DNA from 3 places in the Blastococcus sp. SYSU D00820 genome. Region 3 is predicted to be linked to each of the others. Evidence: riboswitches for the same ligand, from Rfam matches in the RefSeq annotation. Region 3 holds a riboswitch; each other region holds the start of a gene.
The links. A riboswitch is a leader RNA that binds a small molecule or an ion and turns the genes downstream of it on or off. The one in region 3 is predicted to bind cyclic di-AMP.
Positions count from the first base shown of each region.

Region 1: it holds a riboswitch for cyclic di-AMP, as region 3 does, so the genes downstream of both, ACI79R_RS10745 (NlpC/P60 family protein) here and ACI79R_RS14770 (hypothetical protein) in region 3, are expected to answer to the same signal.
Region 2: it holds a riboswitch for cyclic di-AMP, as region 3 does, so the genes downstream of both, ACI79R_RS10150 (NlpC/P60 family protein) here and ACI79R_RS14770 (hypothetical protein) in region 3, are expected to answer to the same signal.

Region 1 is NZ_JBJGZW010000008.1:12,721-15,982, reverse strand. It holds gene ACI79R_RS10755 (ABC transporter substrate-binding protein) at 1-925, shown strand, start outside; gene ACI79R_RS10750 (hypothetical protein) at 1,078-1,452, shown strand; gene ACI79R_RS10745 (NlpC/P60 family protein) at 1,511-2,035, opposite strand; cyclic di-AMP (ydaO/yuaA leader) riboswitch at 2,050-2,195, opposite strand; gene ACI79R_RS10740 (hypothetical protein) at 2,521-2,688, shown strand; gene ACI79R_RS10735 (DUF4352 domain-containing protein) at 2,905-3,262, shown strand, end outside.
Region 2 is NZ_JBJGZW010000007.1:72,266-75,527, forward strand. It holds gene ACI79R_RS10140 (D-alanyl-D-alanine carboxypeptidase family protein) at 1-316, shown strand, start outside; gene ACI79R_RS10145 (hypothetical protein) at 386-691, shown strand; cyclic di-AMP (ydaO/yuaA leader) riboswitch at 949-1,121, shown strand; gene ACI79R_RS10150 (NlpC/P60 family protein) at 1,264-2,238, shown strand; gene ACI79R_RS10155 (M48 family metallopeptidase) at 2,328-3,262, shown strand, end outside.
Region 3 is NZ_JBJGZW010000013.1:73,503-76,764, forward strand. It holds gene ACI79R_RS14760 (ABC transporter substrate-binding protein) at 1-73, opposite strand, end outside; gene ACI79R_RS14765 (hypothetical protein) at 380-655, opposite strand; gene ACI79R_RS14770 (hypothetical protein) at 691-1,587, opposite strand; cyclic di-AMP (ydaO/yuaA leader) riboswitch at 1,780-1,935, opposite strand; gene ACI79R_RS14775 (LysR family transcriptional regulator) at 2,081-3,004, opposite strand; gene ACI79R_RS14780 (cyclase family protein) at 3,111-3,262, shown strand, end outside.

The DNA.
Region 1 (3,262 bases), on a different contig from region 3:
GGGGCCCGACACGGGCGTGCCCGCCATCCAGGGCCTGCTCTCCGATGTGGACGTCGTCGTCGGCGTGGTCAACTCGGCGACCGCCCTCGGGGTGGCCGAGCAGTTCAACGAGGCGCAGAAAGTGCTGTTGATCGGCAACGCCGGTGCCGGGCCGATCACCGGCGAGGCGACCAACCCCTACGTCTGGCGGGTGTCGTTCACGAACGCGCAGGTGGCGGCCGCGATGGGTGACCACCTGGCCGCCGAGGGCATCGGGCCGGTGTTCGTCATGGCACCCGACTACGCCGCTGGGCAGGAGGTGGTGGCGGGCTTCATCCAGGCCTACGAGGCCGGCGGCGGAACCGTGGCCGGGCAGGCGCTCACCCCCTTCGGCACGACGCAGGACTTCCAGCCGTTCCTCTCGGGCGCGCAGTCCTCGGGCGCAGCCGCGGTGTTCTGCTTCTATGCCGGCGGTGAGGCGGTCGCCTTCGTCAAGCAGTACACCGACTTCGGGCTCAAGGACACCATCCCGCTCTACGGCTCCGGGTTCCTCACGGAGGGCAGCGTGCTGGAGGGCCAGGGTGCGTCCGCGATCGGGGTGCGCACCTCGCTGCACTACTCGACGGAGATCGACAACGAGGCCAACCAGGCCTTCGTCCAGGCCTACGAAGAGGCCTACGGGGTCCTCCCGACGGTGTACGCCATGCAGGCCTACGACGCCGCCAACGTCCTCACCCGGGCCCTGGAAGCGGCCGGTGACGTGTCCGGCGAGGCGTTGACCGCCGCGCTGCAGGACCTCGGCGAGGTCGACGACAGCCCCCGCGGCCCGTGGACCTTCAACGGGCAGACCCCCGAACAGACCATCTACCTGCGGGAGGTGGCCGACGAGGGCGGCGTGCTGCTCAACACGGTGGTCTCCGAGCTGGGCGTGTTCGCGCAGCCCTGATCCGTCGCGCTCCGTCACCGGAGGCCCGCCGGTTCACCCGATCCGCCGCCGCCCTCACCCACACCGATGGTCGGAACGGTCCCGCGTGCATGCGCGGTGGTGGGCTGGGCACCGCGCGGTACAGCACCAGCACGACACGGGGGAGGACGACGGTGTCCGAGATGTACGAGCCGAACGGCGGCGAGGCCGTCCGCACCGCTCCGCTGACCTGCGGCCGCACGGGCGTCGGCCATGCGCCGAACCGGGTGCACATCCTGCTCAGCCAGACCGCGCCGGCCGAGGACTGGCTGCCCGTCGTCGTCATGGACGCCGCCGATGAGGCCGTCACCCTCGCCGTCTTCGGGGAGCTCGAGCGCTTCGCCCACCACGACGCCGACGCGGTGGCCGCCGCCGTCCGCGACGCCGGGGCGCACGGCTTCTACAACCTGCGGTTCAACCTGCTGTTCCTGAGCACCTGGCCGCGCGACGCGGAGGCGGTCTTCTCGCTGCAGCCGGCGCACCGGCCCTACGCCGGCTGCCGGTCCTGACCGCGCCGGAGCCCCGGCCGCGCGCGGCGGCCGGGGCTCCGGGCGTCGGACCCGAGGGTCAGGCGATCCGCCGCGCGGAGTTGTAGCCCGGCATGTCGTCCACGTCGACCACGGCGACCGGCTTGCCGTAGGTCGAGGAGTGCACCATCTGCCCGTTGCCGATGTAGATGCCCACGTGGCTCACCGGGGAGTAGTAGAAGACCAGGTCACCCGGCTGCAGGCTCGCCCGGTCGACCGGCGCGCCCATCGTCGACTGCATGCGCGACGAGTGCGGGAGCTCGATGCCCGCCGCCCGGTAGGCGTACTGCACCAGCCCCGAGCAGTCGTAGCTCGACGGCCCCGAGCCACCCCAGGCGTAGGGCTTGCCCTGCTGGCTGAGCGCGGCGTCGACCGCGGTCTGCGCCGCGGCGTTGGGTGCCGCGACCGGCGCGGCAGCAGCGGGAGCCGCGGCCGCAGGGGCCTCGGCGCTGGCGGAGGCCACCGCCGGGGTGAGGGCCACCCCGGCACCGGCCGCCAGGGCGATGACGGCGCCGCGCAGCGAGCGGCTGGACCGGCGGGGCAGGGACGTGCGCATGGTCGTCATGGACGACGGTTCTCCTCTGTTCCGTGCACCGCCTACCGGGTCAGCTGACGGGTTCGGGCGCGGAAGTCGCCCGGCGCCGTCCGTTCCCGGACAGCGCTTCACCCCAGTGGATCGGTGGGTCCCCGGCCCGGGCGGATGCCCGGTTCGGCGGTGTCCGGCGAGTGCGGCCAGGGTGCGGCAGCGGGTGCGGGTCTCGTCCGGACCGCGACGACGCTAGGTACCGCCCGCCGAGGTCTCCACCCGGCCGACGGCGCCGACACGCCTGCCCGACCGGGAGCGGATCCGGGCGTTGCGGAGCCGGAGTGCGCGCGCCCACCTGCCCTTTCGCGGAGGACGGCGACGGCTGCGGCCCCGACCCTTCCGAGATCGCCGCGTACCGGCGCTGCGTGACAGCCCGTAGCCACGCATGATCACCCGTGCGCGATGATTCGCCGTCCCGGTGTGCGGGCAGACTCCCTGGCAACCAACCGAGGGAGGTTCCGACCATGGGCATGCTCCGCAACCTGGCGGTCGCCGGTATCGCCAAGAAGGCCTACGACCTGGCCCGCAAGCCGGAGAACCAGGCCAAGATCAAGCAGCTGATCGCGCAGATGGGCGAGCAGAACAAGAAGCGCGGCGGCGGCGCCGGCCGCGGCCGCGGCCCGGTGCGCTGACCCGCAGCCGAACACACCACGCGACCCCCGCCCGGGCCTTCCGGGCGGGGGTCGCGTGCGTCGGGAGCCGACGTCCCTGTGAGGCGACAGGGAGTGCTGTGACCACAGGGATCCGAAATGGGGCCGTTCCGAGTCGTCTCGGTACTGGTCCGCCGATGACGACGTCGAGCGGGCCCCCGGTCCGCGCTCCGATCCACCGACGCACCGAGGAATCCCATGGTCCAGAACCTCCAGGCGCCCGCCGAGCAGCCCGCGCCCCCGCAGCCCACGAGCAAGCCCTTCTACAAGAAGGCGTGGTTCCTCGCCCTGGTCGCGATCGTCGTCATCGCCATCATCGCGACGCAGACCGGCAAGGGCGGGTCCGACGACTCCTCCGCCGGCTCGGCCTCCGGCGGCTCCAGCGAGTCGTCGTCCGTCGGCATCGGGCAGCCGGCGCTGGACGGCAAGTTCCAGTTCGTCGTCAACGGCGTCGACTGCAGCGCGACCAGCCTCGGCGACCAGTACGTGAGCATCACCGCGCAGGGCACCTTCTGCATCGTCGACCTGACCATCAGCAACATCGGCAACGAGGCGC
Region 2 (3,262 bases), on a different contig from region 3:
GGCGGCCTACCGGGCCATGAGCGCGGCCTTCGCCGCGTCCTTCGGGACGCCGATCTGCATCACCGACTCCTACCGCACCTACGCCAGCCAGGTGCGGCTCTACGGGCAGAAGCCCGCGCTGGCGGCGGTGCCGGGCACCAGCAACCACGGCTGGGGGCTGGCGGTCGACCTCTGCGGGGGCATCGAGGTGTTCGGCACCCCGCAGTACCAGTGGATGGTCGCCAACGCCGGCCGGTTCGGCTTCCTGCACCCCACGTGGGCCGACCCGGGCAACGGCCGCGAGGAGCCCTGGCACTGGGAGTACGCCGGCACCTGAGCCGGAATTGTCGGTGGCGCTCCCTACCGTCCGGCGCGGAAGAGAGACCAGCCATCGAGGAGAGCAGCCATGCTCATCGACTGCGACACCTGCACCGCCCGCGGCACCGGCTGCGCGGACTGTGTGGTCACCGTGCTGCTCGGCGTCCCGCCGACGTGGCAGACCGAGGACCCGGCCGTCGTCCCCCTGGCCGGGCGTCCCGCCCGGACGCCGGCACCCGAGGTGGCCGCGCCCGGCCCGGGCGTGGTCGTCGACCTGGACGACGTCGAGCGCCGGGCCGTGCGGGCGCTGGCCGACGTCGGCCTGGTGCCGCCGCTGCGGCACGAGCCGGGGGCGGCCCCGGGGCGGGGGAGCGGGCGCCGGCGGACCGGCTGAGGGGGCGGCCCGGTGACCGGCACGGATCACGGACAGCAGCCGCCGTCTGACGCTGCGTGGGCTCGCGCACCCCAGTGGTCACGCCACGGAGTGGCGTCGCTCCTCACAGTGGGTATTCCCACAATCCAGGGGGTGCGCGTTTGTCACAACTGCATCACGTCCGTACCGTGTCAGCGTCCGACCGAGTGGTCGTCACCCGACACGGGGTGACCTCGGCCGGGCACCGCCGAATCACCGTCCGGTGTGCGGGGGCCCTCGGGTCCGCGTCGCCGGGGGTGAACCGGGGACCCACCGCAGCACTGGGGTGAGTTCTCGCGTGCGCCGGTCCGCCGGGGCACACGTCCCGCGGCAGCGGGGCGCAGAGATAGGGCACCTTTTCTTCCCAGCCCGAACCCGTCAGCTAACTCGGTAGGCGGTTGCTGAGGAAGAACGGAGAGCCGCCGCCCGTGGCGACCCCTCGCCCTGTACTGGGGCATGCACGCGAACAGCTCCACCCCGGCTCCGCGAACGGAGCGGGCCGCCTTCCCCTCTTCCGCCGCCCCGTCGTCCGACGGTTCAGCCGCGGCGTCCTGGTGGGGACCACCGCCGCCCTGACGCTCACCTTCCTGCCGGGCACCGCCGCGGCGGACCCGGAGCAGGCCGGCAGCGCCGCCGAGGCCGCCCAGCTGGTGGCCGACGCCAGCCACCAGCTCGAGGTCGTCTCCGAGCAGGTCAACGAGGCCCGCGAGCAGCTGGCGGCCCAGCAGGCGGCCGCCGAGGCCGCGCGCCAGGCCGTCGCCGACGCCGAGGCGCAGCTCGGCGAGCTGGACGGCCAGATCCGCCAGGTCGCCCGCAGCGCCTACACCAGCAGCAGCGACATGGCCACGCTCGACCTGCTGATGACCAGCGAGTCGGCCGAGGACTTCGTCGCCTCGCTGGCCACGCTCGACCAGATCGCCGGGCACACCACGGCCGTCCTGGCCGACGTGTCCGAGGCCGCCGAGGCCGCCGAGCAGGCCCAGGCCGACGCCGACGCCGCCGAGGCGGAGGCCGAGCAGACGCTGGACGACCTCACCGCGCAGGAGCAGCAGCTCCAGGACGACATCGCGGAGTACCAGGCCCAGTACGACCGGCTGTCGGCGCCGCAGCAGGCAGCGGTCGTCGCGGCGCACGCCGGTGAGTCGGTGCCCGTGGTCGCTCCGGTGGCGGCCGCCAGCGGCGCTGCCCAGGTGGCGGTCGACACCGCGCTGGCACAGGTCGGCGACCCCTACGTCTGGGGCGCCGGCGGGCCGAACTCCTTCGACTGCTCGGGCCTGACCCAGTACGCCTACGCGGCGGCCGGGATCAGCCTGCCGCACTCCAGCCGCATGCAGTCGCAGATGGGCCAGGCCGTCTCCCGGGCCGAGCTGCAGCCGGGCGACCTGATCTTCTACTACAGCCCGGTCAGCCACGTCTCGATGTACATCGGCAACGGCCAGATGGTGCACGCCTCGACCTCCGGCCAGCCGGTCAAGGTCGTCAGCGTGGACTCGATGGGCGGGATCACCGCGATGCGCCGGATCGCCTGACGACAGGGTCCAGCGACGCGGGCCGGTGACCTCCCTCGAGGTCACCGGCCCGCGTCGTCTCCAGGGCCGGCCGCTCTAGGATCGGCCGGGTGAGCGCCCGTCGGGCCGCGCTGGTGGTCGCGGGCGTACTCGCCGCGGCCCTGGTGCTGGTCATCGTCCTGCGCACCCCGTGGACGCTGCTGCCCGAGCCGCCCGGCGGAGCGACACCGATCCGGCCGGGCGAGGGGCTGCCGGCGGACGTGGTGGCCCGGGCCGAGGCCTTCGCCGCGTCGATCCGCCCGGCGTCGCTGACCTCGCTGCTGCTCGGCCTCGCCGTCTCCGCCGTGCTCGGCCTCACCCGGCTCGGCGGGCGGCTGGTGCGCCTGGTGGCCCGTCCGCTGGGTGGTGGCTGGGGATGGCAGGTGCTGCTCGGCACGATCGCGCTCCTCGTCGTCGGCCGGCTGGTCACCCTTCCGGTCTCCGCCTACGGCGAGGTGCTGCGCCACCGGTACGGACTGTCCACCCGCAGCTGGCCGCTGTGGCTCCGGGACGTCGCCGTCTCCACCGCCATCGACGCCGCGCTGACGGCGGTGGGCCTGCTGCTCCTCGTCTGGCTGGTGCGGCGGGCTCCGCGGACCTGGTGGGCCTGGGCGTCGCTGGGCGCGGCCGGCCTGGTCGTCGCTGGCTCGTTCCTGTACCCCGTGTTGATCGAGCCGGCGTTCAACCGCTTCGAGTCGCTGCCGGCCGGCCAGCTGCGCACCGACCTGCTCGAGCTCGCCGAGGAGAGCGGCACCCCGGTCGAGGACGTCCTGGTCGCCGACGCCTCGCGACGGACGACGTCGTTGAACGCCTACGTCTCCGGGTTCGGGTCGACGCGGCGGATCGTCCTCTACGACACGCTGCTCGACCAGCTGCCCGACGACGAGATCGAGTCGATCGTCGCCCACGAGCTCGGCCACGTGGCCACCGACGACGTCCTGACCGGCACGCTGATGGGTGCGCTCGGCGCCGCGGCCGGCATGGCCGCGCTCGGCTGGCTGCTGAG
Region 3 (3,262 bases):
CGGGGCGGTTGGGCTCGTCGTCGCCACCGCCGCAGGCGGCGGTCGCCAGGGCGAGCGAGGCGGCCGCCGTCACGGCGGCGATTCGGGTCCGGGATGTCCGCATACCACTTCCTCGGGGTGTGGCCGGTCGGATGGGGGTGGTGCCCGTACGCGTGCGGAACCGCCGTCTGGAAGGCAGCCGGCGTGCTCCCAAGCAAGTGCTTGGTTGCCGCCGGATGTTAGGTGGATCACGAGAGCGGCGTCAACGACGCTGACCGTTCTGTTACCTGATCGCCGAGGTGGCGGGCCGGATCGCGGCGCGCGGTGCCCGGACAGCACTCGGCCCGACCGGCGCCGGGAGGCGCGGGTCGGGCCGAGGAGGAGCGGGACGGGCGGACCGTCAGCGGGTCAGCAGCCGCCGGAGGCAGCGGCCGGGCAGCCCGGCGAGCGAGCGGACGACCACGCGGCCGAGCAGCAGCAGGTCGGCGTACTCCGGCGGCCGGGGCGCCGGCCGCGCCGGTCGCGCCGGCGGGCCGGCCGGCCGCTCGGGCACCAGCAGGTCGAGCGCCGAACGGCGGGCCGGCGACCGCAGGGAGGCCAGGGAGGGGATCTCCGGGGCCGGCGGTGCGCCGTCCCGAGCGCGGTCGTCCTCGCCGTCGTCGTACTCGCGTGCCACGCCGCTGACGCTACGGCGGCCCGGACCGCCCGCGCTCACCGGTAGTTGACGTGGACGTGGTCGAAGTGGTTCGCGGTCACGCCGCCCCTGTCCTCCATGGTCGACCAGGAGCCGCCCGGGGACTGGAGGATCCGCTGCTCCCAGATGATGTAGGCCACGCCGAGCTCGTCCCAGTGCGCGATGTGGTACGCCACGATCGCGTCGCCGAGCGCGGCGTCGGACATGACCATGTAGTCCAGCGCGTTCCCCGACGGGTGCCCGTCCGGGTCGGTGGCGCTGGCGCGGGTGCCGCCGAGGGTGATGCCCCCGGCGCCGGGCACGTTGCTCACCACGGCGTCGGCGGCCGCCTGCACCCGCGACGACACCGGTCCGGCGGTGTTGCGGATCTGCGCGACCGAGGTGGCCGCGGTGCTGGCCGACGCCCCGCCGCCGCCGGAGCCGCCAGAGGAGCCGGAGCCGCCGGAGGAGGACTCCTCCTCGGCGGCCGCCTCGGCCGCCGCGGCGGCCTCCGCGGCCGCGGCCGCAGCCGCGGCGGCCTCCGCCTCGGCGCGGGCGGCGGCCTCGGCCGCGGCCCGCTGTGCGTCGAGGGCGGCCTGGTCGGCGGCGGCCTGCGCCTGCTGCGCGGCGGCCTCCTCGGCCTCGCGGGTGCTGCGGCTGGCCGCGAGGTCCTCCAGCGGCTGGAGGTTCTCGGTGACGTCGACGGGACCGCTCTGGGCGCTGAGGCCGAGGGCTTGGGCGACGCTCACGGTCTCCGACGCGCCGGCCTCGGCCTGCGCTCCGGGGTCGACGCCGAGGACGACGTTGCCGAGGACGGCGCCGGCGACGGCGACCCCCAGCAGGAGACCGGGACGGCGGCCGGCGAGGACGCGGCGGCGGGCGGTGCGGGTGCGGCGGCCGGCGGCGTGGCCGGACGTGGTCGTACGGGGATCCATCGAGGGGGGTGCTCCGAGCGGTGCGGGCACGGCGGCGCCAGGGGCGCGGGGGCCGTGGGATGGGTGCGGGGACGGCGGCGGCGGGGACGGGCCCGGCCGGCGGTCAGATCCGCGGGCGCACCAGGGGCCGGCAGTGCCGGGTCGATCGAGGACGTGCAGCAGTGGCAGGGCGCGCCATCGGGCGGCTCTCCGTTTCTCCCAGAAGGCCGCCTACCGAGTCAGCTGACGGGTTCGGGCGGGAAGCAGCCCTACCCGGCGCGGGACGCGAGGTCCTGCGACGCGGGATTCACCCCAGTGGTGCGGTGGGTCCCCGGCTCGCCCCGGAGGGCGACTCGGCGGCGTCCGCCCGGACTCCCCCGGCAGGGGTCGTGACGACCGGTCGGACGCCGACACGGTAGTCGTCGTTATGGACTCGTGACAATCGGAGACCGGCGTTTCGTCAGCGTGATGCGTGTCGCGGCGGTCGCCGCGCGGGCGGGCGGTGTATCCGGGGTCAGGGTGCGAGCGGCTCGGTCGCCTGCCGCGCGGCCCGCGTGACGAGGTCGCGGAAGAACCGGTGCTCGGGGTCGCCGTCGTGCACCGGGTGCCACCACATCGCCTCCATCAGCGGTCCGGCGTCGAACGGGAGGGGCAGCGCCCGCACGCCGGCGTCCAGCGGCAGCGACCGCACCAGCCGCTCCTGGAGCAAGGCGATGCGGCCGCTGCCGGCGACCAGACCGGGCACCGTGAGGAAGCTCTCGGTGACCACCTGGACCCGCGGCTCGATGCCGAGCATCCGCATCTGCCGGGCGGCGGGCGTGGAGGCCGTCGGCCCGTGGTAGGTGGCGACCCACGGGAGCGACTCCAGGTGCTCGACGGTCACCTCCTCTCCCACCACCGGGTTGTCGGCGGACACGACGAGCACCCACCGGTCCTGGTGCAGGTCGGCGTGCGGCAGGTCGCTGATGAAGCCGTGCGGGAGCACCAGGAGGTCGCGGTTGAGCAGCGTCTCCTGCACCTGGTCGACGGCATCGGGCGTGTTGTGCAGGAGGCGCAGCCGGGCGCCGGGGGCCTCCTCGGCCAGCAGCTGGGCCAGCGTGTCGCCGAGGACGGCGCAGCCGTAGTCGCTGAGCAGGACGGAGAACTCGCGCGTCGACTCGGCGGGGTCGAAGTCCGGCTGCGCGGTGAACACCCGCTCCACCCCGTCCAGCGCCAGCCGGACGCGCGGGCGGAGCTGGGCCGCCAGCGGGGTGAGCCGGTAGGCGTTGCCGACCCGGGAGAGCAGCTCGTCCCCGAAGTGCCGGCGCAACCTCGCCAGCGACGCCGACAGCGCGGGCTGGCTGAGCCCTAGCTGCTGCGCCGCCCGGGTGACGCTGCGCTGCTCGAGCAGGGCGTCGAGGGAGACCAGCAGGTTGAGGTCGAGGTTGCTCAGGTTCACCGGCCGAGGGTATCGACGGCATTGATGACACCCATCATCGATTGCCTCTTCCGTGATAGGCCACCGCCCGGGACTGTGGTGCACGTCGCTTCGAGGAGGACCCGACGTGCTGCCTGCTCCATCCCGGCCCGCCGCCGACCGGCTCGACCGCTCCGATCCGGAGGGCGCCATCGCCGCCGCCGCGCAGCGGTGCTCGAACTGGGGCCGCTGGGGTGCCGACGACGTGCTGGGCACGCTGAACTTCCTCGACGAGGCCAA